DNA from 3 places in the Duganella caerulea genome. Region 1 is predicted to be linked to each of the others. Evidence: predicted binding sites of a transcription regulator. Region 1 holds the regulator's gene; each other region holds the start of a gene.
The links. The regulator FliA, encoded in region 1, starts transcription of late flagellar genes. The targets are predictions, from matches to a motif close to CTAAAGTTTNNNNNNNNNNNGCCGNTA.
Positions count from the first base shown of each region.

Region 1 (3,271 bases):
CCGCGGTTTCCTGGCCGGCTGATCCACGCTTTTATTTTATCTACTGCTGAGCCGGCGCCTGCGTCGGCACTTCCGTCACCGTATCCGGAATACCGGACAAGATCGTGACCGCCACGCGGCGATTGCGCGCGCGGCCGATCGGATTGTCGTTCGACGCCACCGGCACGTTCGAGCTGAAGCCCACCGCGGTCAAACGCTCCGGCGCCACGCCGGCATCGATGAACAGCCGCACCACGCTGCTGGCGCGCACCGCCGACAGTTCCCAGTTGGACGGGAACAGCGCGTTGCGGATCGGCTGGTTGTCGGTATGGCCTTCCACCTGCACCTTGTGGTCGTCGCTCTTGAGCAGGCCGGCCACGGCGCGCAGCGCCTCGGTCGACTCGCTGGTCAATCGCGCGTCGCCCGGATCGAACAGCACCGAGGCGTTGATCTCGACGCTGACGCCGCGGCTGTTCTGCGTGACGCGCACCTTGCCCTCCTTGACCAGCGGCGCCAGCGTGGACAACAAGTCCTGCGCCAGCTTGGTCATCTGGGTTTTTTCCTTGCGCAGCAGCTCGGCGTGGCGCCGCAGGTTGGGATTGGGGATGGGCACATTGGGCACCTCGGTGTTGACCGGCTTGGCCGAGCCGGCGCCGCCGAAGGCGTCCCCCAGCGCGACCGACAGCACCTTGTAGCGGCCGATATTGACCACCGAGATCGCATACATGACAACGAAGAAGGCGAACAGCAGCGTGATGAAGTCGGCGTAGGAAATCAGCCAGCGCTCGTGGTTCTCCGGCTCGTCGTCGAACTTCCTGCGCGCGCGGCGGTTCTGCATGTCAGTGTTCCCGCAGCAGCGTGGCGATGCGCTCGTCGATGACGCGCGTGTGGTCGCCGGTGGCGATGTCGTAGAACACGGCGGCGGCGATCTCCTGCTGGTGCACGGCCTGCGTGACGATCGCCTTGAGCTTGTTGGCGATCGGGTAGAACAACAGGTTGGCCAGGCCGACACCGTAGATGGTCGACACGAAGGCCACCGCGATGCCCGACCCCAGCTTGCTTGGATCGGTGAGGTTTTCCATCACGTGGATCAGGCCCAGCACCGCGCCCAGGATGCCGATGGTGGGCGAATAGCCGGCCGCCGATTCCCAGATGCGCACCGCCTGGCGCTCCTCGGTTTCGTAGGCGGTGATTTCGGTGTCGAGGATCTGGCGCAGCTTGTCGGGATTGATGCCGTCGACGATCAGGCGCAGGCCCTTGGTGTTGAACTGGTCCTTGGACGACAGCATGTAACGCTCCAGCGACAGCAGGCCGTCGCGGCGCGCCGCCAGGTTCCAGGCGTTGATGTCGCGCGCCAGCACGGCGCGGGTGTCGGCCGGCGGCGCGAACACCAGCCGCAGCATGCGCACGCCGCGCAGAAAAGTCTTGAAGCGGGTCTGCAGCATCACCGCGCCAAACGTGCCGATGACGACGATCGCGAACGCGGCCGGCTGCAGCAGCGAAGATAATCTTCCCCCCTCCAGCGTCTGGCCGACGACGATGCCGGCCAGCGCCAGCAGCACCCCGGCTACACTGGCCCAGTCCAAGACCGCTCCCGAAGTGAGGCGCGCAACCGCGCCACGGCCTGCGTATGCAGCTGCGATACGCGCGATTCCGATACGCCCATCACGGCGCCGATTTCTTTCAAGTTGAGCTCCTCTTCGTAGTACAGCCCCATCAGGATTTTCTCGCGCGGCGGCAGCGCGTCGATGGCGTCGATCACGGCCTGGCGGAAATCGCCGTCCAGCAGCGAGCGCAGCGGATCGCTCTCCTCGTCCGAGCAGTAACGGTCGAGGAAGCTGTCGTTGCCGTCGTCGTCGTGAAAATCTTCGTAGTACACCAGCTGGTGGCCGCCGCCGTCGGACAGCATTTCCTGATAGTCGGCCAGCGACAGCTTGAGCATCTTGGCCACTTCCGACTCGGTCGGCGGATGGCCGAGGCGCTGCTGCAGCGTGCTCATCGCGGTCTCGATCTTGCGCATGTTCTGGCGCATCGAGCGCGGCAGCCAGTCGCTGTTGCGCAGCTCGTCGAGCATGGCGCCGCGGATGCGCAGCACGGCGTAGGTTTCGAACTGGGCGCCATGCGTTTCCTCGTAACGGCTGATGGCGTCGAGCAGGCCGATCATCCCGGCTTGCACCAGATCGTCGACTTCGACGCTGGGCGGCAGTTTCGCCTTCATGTGATGGGCCAGGCGCTTGACCAACGGCATATGCTCCGTCAGCAAAGAATCCTTGTCCGCTTTCCCTTTGACCGTGTACATAGCCTGTTTATTATTGATTAAGCGCTAAAATTGTCATGCTCCCTTAACGGAAAGATGGCGAGCCCGCCAGCGCGAAGCGCCCCGCCAGTTGACGAAACGCGACCGAAGCCCCGGCCAGCGGAAACGCATCGACCACCGCACGCCCCAAGCGTGCGGCGCGCTGCAGGTACTCATCCGCCGGCACCGATCCCATCGAAACGAGGTTCACCGCGAGGTAACGGCTGGCTGCCTGTGCCATGTTATCGTATACCACCTTTGCTTCCGATTCGGAAGCCCCGGTGACCACAATTCCGAACGGCCGCCGTCCCAGTTCCTGGTTCAGGCGCTTGATCATACTGTACGCGGCCTTGATCGAGGTAGCGCTATTCGACACCTGCACCACGATTTCCGAGCTGGCCATGACCGGCACCGGGAAGGCCACGCCGTCGAACTCGCCGTCGACGATGACGATGCCGGTCTGCTTGGCCAGCACGTCGAAAGCCTTGGCCAGGCGGCGCGTCTCGTCCGGGCCGCTGCGCGGCACGCCGCGTGTCATCGACGCCACAGAGAACCCTTGCGGCACCTGGTGGATCACCTGGTTGAGCGCGCACTCCTGGCGCGCCACGTTGAGCAGGCTGGCGCCGCCGTCCACGCCCAGGCGCGAGGCCACGCCGTGGGCGCTGGCGCAGGCGTCGACCAGCAGCACGTCGTTGCCGGCGCGCGCCAGCGAGGCGCCCAGGTTGACCAGCATGGCGCCCTTGTCGTCCTGCGGCGTGGCCGACAGGAAGGTGACGATGCGGGGCTGCGGCCCCGCCAGCATGCGGCGCAGGCCCTCCGCCTGGTCGAAATCGAAATTAGCCAAGGTGCACCTCGCGCATCGCTGGTTCGCCGTTGCTCATCAGCAGAGGCAGTTCGGCGTCCAGGTATTGGGTGTTGACGGCGTCGCGTTTCAACTTGAAAGCGCGGTCGATCAGGTAGGCCGGATCGGCCAGGTGCAGGTCTTCCGGCACGCGC
Region 1 covers NZ_BPWJ01000004.1:24,220-27,490, forward strand. The annotation lists gene ACUJB0_RS12925 (flagella synthesis protein FlgN) at 1-22, shown strand, start outside; gene motD (flagellar motor protein MotD) at 41-817, opposite strand; gene ACUJB0_RS12935 (flagellar motor protein) at 819-1,565, opposite strand; gene ACUJB0_RS12940 (RNA polymerase sigma factor FliA) at 1,547-2,278, opposite strand; gene ACUJB0_RS12945 (MinD/ParA family ATP-binding protein) at 2,322-3,119, opposite strand; gene flhF (flagellar biosynthesis GTPase FlhF) at 3,112-3,271, opposite strand, start outside.

Region 2 (3,271 bases), on a different contig from region 1:
GCGCGGCCACCAAGCTGGCCCACAGCGAGGAGGCGCTGGCCGAGATCGCCGTGCGCCTCAAGCAGCTGTGCTACCAGATCGAGCTGCGCGGCGGCGACAGCGGCGAGCAGCAGGAACTGCTGCTGCGCCTGTTCAAGCTGCTGCTGGAGAACGTCAGCGAGTTGCTTGACGACGACAGCTGGCTGCGCGGCCAGATCGAGTCGGTGCAGAACCTGATCACCGGCCCGATCGACGTGCGCGCGCTGGAGGAAGCCACGCGCAGCCTGAAGGAAGTGATCTACAAGCAGGGCCAGCTCAAGCACAGCCTGTCGGACGTCAAGCTCACCGTCAAGAACATGATGATGACCTTCATCGACCGTCTCGGCCAGGTGGCGGCCTCGACCGGCGACTTCCACGAGAAGATCGGCGGCTATTCGGAAAAGATCAGCAAGGCCGACAACATCGCCGAGCTCAACAACATCCTCGACGAGGTGCTCAAGGAAACCCGGCTGGTGCAGAGCGAGGCGCTCAAGGCGCGCGACAAGATGGTCCTGGCGCGCCAGGAGGTGCAGGACGCCGAGAACCGCATCCACGCGCTGGAAGCCAAGCTGCAGCATTTGAGCGAGCTGGTGCGCGAAGACCAGCTGACCGGCAGCCTCAACCGCCGGGGCCTGGACGATGTGTTCGAGCGCGAGACCGCGCGCGCCGACCGCCGCGGCACGCCGCTGTGCATCGCCATCCTCGACCTGGACGATTTCAAAAAGCTCAACGACACCTACGGCCACATCGCCGGCGACGCCGCGCTCAAGCATCTGGTCAAGATCGTCAAGGACACGCTGCGCTCGATGGACGTGATCGCCCGCTTCGGTGGCGAGGAATTCCTGATCCTGATGCCGGAGACCTCGGTCGAGGCGGCCGCCAGCACGATGACCCGTTTGCAGCGCGAGCTGACCAAGCACTTCTTCCTGCACGATAACGAGAAGGTGCTGATCACCTTCTCGGCCGGGGTGGCGCTGCGCCGTCCCAACGAGGAGCAGACCGAGCTGGTCAAGCGCGCCGACAAGGCCATGTACACCGCCAAGCAGACCGGCAAAAACCGGGTGGTGGTGGCCGATTAGCCCCGTTTATTGTCATTTTTATTCCAGCCCGGCGCCCGCCGGGCTTTTTTTTGCCCAAAAACAAGGCCGAAAAATAATTATTTTTGCCCTAAAGATTCCGCGAACGCGGTCGTTTAAACGGGCATCGGCAATGAACTTTAGGCCTGATGTAGAAAATTTCCCGGCTTTTTGCCCCTTAATTTTCCCTCTGGGCAACCGTTACCAGTTACAACAGCGGTTTGAATGTCTCGGAATGTGGAGACAGACCAATGGGAACTGAGCATATCGCCGAATCGAAGTATTAAGTCTGGAGAAACATCATGGCACAAGTCATTAACACTAATATTGCATCGCTGAATTCGCAACGTAACCTGACCACGTCGCAAGCCTCGCTGTCGACTTCCCTGCAACGCCTGTCTTCCGGTTTGCGCATCAACAGCGCAAAAGACGACGCCGCCGGCCTGGCGATTTCCGAGCGCTTCACCTCGCAAATTCGCGGCAATACCCAGGCAGCACGTAACGCCAACGACGGCATCTCGCTGGCGCAAACGGCCGAGGGTGGCTTGAGCACCGCAGGCGATCTGCTGCAACGTATCCGCGAACTGGCAGTCCAGTCCGCCAACGGCACCAACTCGGATTCGGACCGCAAGTCGATCCAGGGCGAGGTGTCGGCCCTGTCGAACGAGCTGGACCGCGTGGCCAACACCACCCAGTTCAACGGCCAGAACGTGCTGGACGGTTCGCTGACCTCGGCCCAGTTCCAGGTCGGCGCCAATTCCGGCCAGACCATCAATATTGGCGTCCAATCGGCCAAGGCCACCGATATCGGCAACAATACGCTGGCTGCGCTTTACGGCGATGCCGCTGGCAATGCCTCGGCATCCACCGCCACCGGCGCCAACGAAACGCAGGCCCAGACCCTGACGTTCACATCCGGCACGGGCACCACCAGCACCGTGGCCGTCACCGCCGGCGACAGCGCCAAGCGTATCGCCGCCAACGTCAACGGCCTGAGCGCGACCAGTGGCGTCAAGGCGACTGCCAGCACCACCGCAACCCTGAGCGGTGCCGGCGGTGTGGCGATCAAAGATGGTTCGCTGCAATTCACTCTGCGCGGTGACAACTCGATCGAATCGGACGCCAACTCGACCGCCGTGACGATTTCGGCCAAGGTAAAGGGCGGTGATTTGTCGGCGGTTGCCCAAGCGATCAACGCTCAAGTGGGTACTACGGGTATCAGCGCATCGATCAAGGTCAACGCCACCACCAATGCCAAGGAAATCCAACTGACCAACTCGTCGGGCGCCGATATTCAGATTACCAATACCAACGGCGACGCAGCCACTGATTCGCTGAGCGGTGCGGTCTTGCGCGGTATCGACAAACCGGCCAATGGTTCGGTTGCTGCGGTCCGTGCTGCGGAATCGGCTTTCGCCGCCTCCGGCACCCAGGCTACGGTCGGCGGCCACCTGGACTTCTCGTCCGATTCGGGCTTTACCTTAGCGTCGAGCGGCCCAACCGACATCGTCGCCGCCTCGACCGGCTCCGACCTGCAATCGGTTGCCAAGATCGACGTCAGCTCCGTGGCCGGTGCCAATGCCGCACTGCTGAGCATCGACTCCGCGCTGAACCAGGTCAACAGCAACCGCGCTGCACTGGGTGCGATCCAGAACCGTTTCGCTTCGACCATCTCGAACCTGAACACGACGACGGAGAACTTGTCCGCTTCGCGTAGCCGGATTCAAGATACCGACTTCGCGTCGGAAACGGCCAACCTGACCCGCGGCCAGATCCTGCAACAAGCCGGTACCGCCATCCTGGCCCAGGCCAACTCGCTGCCGAACGGCGTGCTGTCCCTGCTGCGTGGCTAAAATCCGGGGAAGGATTGACCCGACAAGGTCACCCTGACTAGGTTCCCCGGCTGATTTATTCAGTCGGGGATTTTTCACAAAGGAAGCATCATGACTATCGATACCATCGGCTCGGCCACCCAGGCCCGCCCAGTAGACCGCCCGGCCACAGCCGCTGGCGGCGATGTCGCTGCGCAAGGCGCCGCGCGCGCACCTGCTACTGCCGTGGAAACGGCGGCTGCCGTCAAGGGCCCGGCCAACGTACCGACGCTGGAGCAGGTCAACCACGCCGTGTCGCAGCTGAACAAGTCGGCGCAGGCCAAGTCGCAAGGCCTGGAATTCTCG
Region 2 covers NZ_BPWJ01000019.1:4,438-7,708, reverse strand. The annotation lists gene ACUJB0_RS30575 (GGDEF domain-containing protein) at 1-1,097, shown strand, start outside; gene ACUJB0_RS30570 (flagellin N-terminal helical domain-containing protein) at 1,397-2,947, shown strand; gene ACUJB0_RS30565 (flagellar protein FlaG) at 3,038-3,271, shown strand, end outside.
Region 2: a site for FliA is predicted at 1,186-1,212, ahead of ACUJB0_RS30570 (flagellin N-terminal helical domain-containing protein). Genes of this name have one in related genera too.

Region 3 (3,271 bases), on a different contig from region 1:
CGTTGGTCGACAGCGCGGCGATGGCGTTGGTGGTCAGCGCGGCCACTTGGGCGGTGCTCAGCACGCTGGCCTGGCCGGTGGTCAGGGCGACGATCTGGTTGGTGGTCAGACCCGATACGGCGGCGGTGGTCAGCGCGACGATCTGGTTGGTCGACAGCGCGCCCACCTGGTCGGTGGTCAGGCCGGCCAATTGGTTGCTGCGCAGCGCGGCGATGTCGTTGGTCGACAGGCCGGCCAGGTCGGCGGTCTGGATCGCGCCGATGGCGTTGCTCGACAGGGCCGCCACTTGCGCGGTGCCCAGGCTGTTGATCTGGTTCGAGCTCAACGCGACAACCTGGTTGGTGCTCAGCACCGAGATGGCGGCCGTGCTCAGCGCGGCGATCGAGGCGGTGGCCAGCGAGGCGACCTGGCCGGTGGTCAGCGCGCTCACTTGCGCGGTGCTCAGGATGGCGATGGCGGCCACCTTGATGGCCGACAGGTCGGCCGTTTCCAGCGCGGCGATGTCGTTGGTCGACAGCGCGGCCACTTGCGCGGTACCCAGCGCGGCGGCTTCATTGGTGGTCAGCGCGACAACCTGGTTGGTGGTCAGCGCCTTGACCTGGGTGGCGCTCAGCGCGGCAATCGCGTTGGTCGACAGCGCGGCGAAGTCGTTGGTCGACAGCGCGGCCACGCCGTTGGTGCTCAGGCCGGCGGCCTGGGCGGCGGTCAGCACGCTGGCCTGGCCGGTGGTCAGGGCGACGATCTGGTTGGTGCTCAGGGCGCCGATTTGCGCCGAGCTCAATGCGGAGAACTGGTTGGTCGACAGCGCGCCCACCTGGTCGGTGGTCAGGCCGGCCAGCTGGCTGGTGCGCAGCGCGGCGATGTCGCCGGTGGACAGGCCGGCCAGGTCGGCGGTCTCGATGGCGCCGACGCTGTTGGCGGTCAGCGCGGCCACTTGCGCGGTGCTCAGGCTGGCGATCTGGTTCGAGGTCAGCGCCACGGCCTGGTTGGTGCTCAGCGCGGCGATGGCGGCGGTGCCCAGCGCGGCGATCGCGCCGGTCGCGAGCGAGGTGATCTGGCCGGTGCTCAGCGCGGCCACCTGGGCCGTGCTCAGCAGGGCGATCGAGGAAGTCTTGATGGCGGCCAGGTCGCCGGTTTCCAGCGCGCCGATGGCGTTGGTGGTCAGCGCGGCGATCTGCGCCGAGGTCAGTTGCGCGGCCTGGTTGCTCGACAGCGCCACCACTTGATTGGTGGTCAGGGCCTTGATCTGGCCGGCGCTGATGCCGCCGATCGCGGCGGTCGACAGCGCGGCGATGTCGTTGGTCGACAGCACGGCGAAGCTGGCGCTCTGCAGGGCGCCGACTTGGGTCGAGCTCAGCGCGCCGATCTGTTGCGTGGTCAGGAACGCGGCCTGGGTGGTGGTGATGCCGCCGGCCAGCTGGGCGGTGGTAAAGGCGGGAATCTGCGAAGTCGTGAACGCGGCCAGCTGGTCAGAACTGAACGCCGCGATGTCGGCAGTCGCCAGCGTGATGATCTGGGAAGTACTGAGACTGGCAAGCTGCGCAGTGGTAAAAGTGGTCGCGAAACTCATTCTAAATTCTCCTGGAGGTACTGCGCTGTCAGCTCAGAAAGCAACCCGACCGCTAGGCGGACGCCCGCGTTCGAGCCCTGTCATGGAATATGTTGCTATTTTTTACATCTTTTTTAGTGCTACCGGGAAAAACCGGCCAGTACTGTACATAACGACGGAATTTTGACTTTCATTAAGTAAACTTTTTTCCGGTAACACTTTACGTCGCGCTCCGGCCGCGCTGGCGGCGGAGTTTCAATAGAGCATTATATCTTACTTAATTTCTCAAAAGAATTTTTTTAAGCGCTGTCGCGGCCCCGCAACCTGTCGTTCCGCCATGTTTAATCATTAAGACAGTTATCGGATCGGGATGGCAAGACGCTATTTGCGTTAGAGAAATGTATCCACAAGGATATTTTGCATCGGGCGTGTGACAAGCGCGTGACCGGTGCATAATCGCCACTCCCTCACCCGACTGGAGACCGACCCATGAACCAATTCCGCCCCCTCATCCTGCTGAGCCTGGCCGGCGCGCTGTGCCTGGCCGCCGGCCAGGCCGCCGCCCAGGCGCCGCTGGCCGCCGCCGCCGTGGCCGACGCCGGCCGCCCGGACGCCGACAAGGCGCGCGACGCCGACCGCAAGCCGGCCGAGATGCTGGCCTTCGCCCAGGTCCAGCCGGGCCAGACGGTGGTGGACTACTTCCCCGGCCGCGGCTACTTCACCCGCCTGTTCAGCGCGGCGGTCGGGCCGCAGGGATCGGTGTACGCGGCGGCGCCGCAGGTGTGGGTGGACAAGCTCAAGGGCAAGCCGCTGCCGCCGCCGGTGTCGGCCGAGCCGGGCCGCGGCAACGTGCACGAGACGGTCGCCGCCGCCTCGCTCAACGTGCCGGTCAAGGCCGACCTGGTGTGGACCTCGCAGAACTACCATGACATCCGCATCTGGGGCGGCGCGGCCGCCACGGCCGAGCTGAACAAGGCGGTGTTCGACGCCCTCAAGCCGGGCGGCCACTATATTGTGCTGGACCACGCGGCCCAGCCGGGCCTGGACGAGGCCGGCATGGCCAAGCTGCACCGCATCGACGAGGCGCTGGTCAAGAAGGAAGTATTGGCGGCCGGCTTCGTGCTGGACGGCGAATCGCAGGCGCTGCGCAATCCCAAGGACGACCGCGGCGCGCAGGTGTTCGAGACCGGCATCCGCGCCCACACCGACCAGTTCATCCTGCGTTTCCGCAAGCCCTGATCGACGCCGGCGGGCGCCCCGGCCAGCGGCACAGCCGGCCGGGATCCCGCGCGCCTAGGCCGCTCAGGCCGGCGGCGCGCGCCGCCGCCAGGCCAGCACGGCGGCGGTGGCCGCCAGCAGCGCCAGCGCCACCATATTGAGCACCACCACCGCGCCGTGGAAGCGCAGCACCAGGCCGACGCTGACGCCGGCCTTGACCGCGAACTGCCAGCCGCCGTCCAGCGGGTACACGGCCACCAGCTGCAGCGCGTAGTACAGCAGGCCGCCCCACAGGCCGGCCTGCCAGCGCTTGAGCGACAGCACCGCCGACAGGAAGCCCAGCAGGGCCGCGCCGTACAGCACCGGCAGCGCGTCGGCCGGCTGGCGCTCGCCGAGCAGGCCCAGGCTCACGCCCAGCGCCAGCGCGCTGTTGAGCAGCAGCACCCGCGCCACCCACTTCTCGAATTCCCGCATCATTTATTCAGTCCGTTCATCCGGTTCAGC
Region 3 covers NZ_BPWJ01000018.1:59,118-62,388, forward strand. The annotation lists gene ACUJB0_RS30525 (SPM autocatalytic domain-containing protein) at 1-1,570, opposite strand, end outside; gene ACUJB0_RS30530 (class I SAM-dependent methyltransferase) at 2,039-2,788, shown strand; gene ACUJB0_RS30535 (hypothetical protein) at 2,852-3,244, opposite strand; partial or broken gene ACUJB0_RS30540 (GlxA family transcriptional regulator) at 3,267-3,271, opposite strand, start outside.
Region 3: a site for FliA is predicted at 1,720-1,746, ahead of ACUJB0_RS30525 (SPM autocatalytic domain-containing protein). Genes of this name have one in related genera too.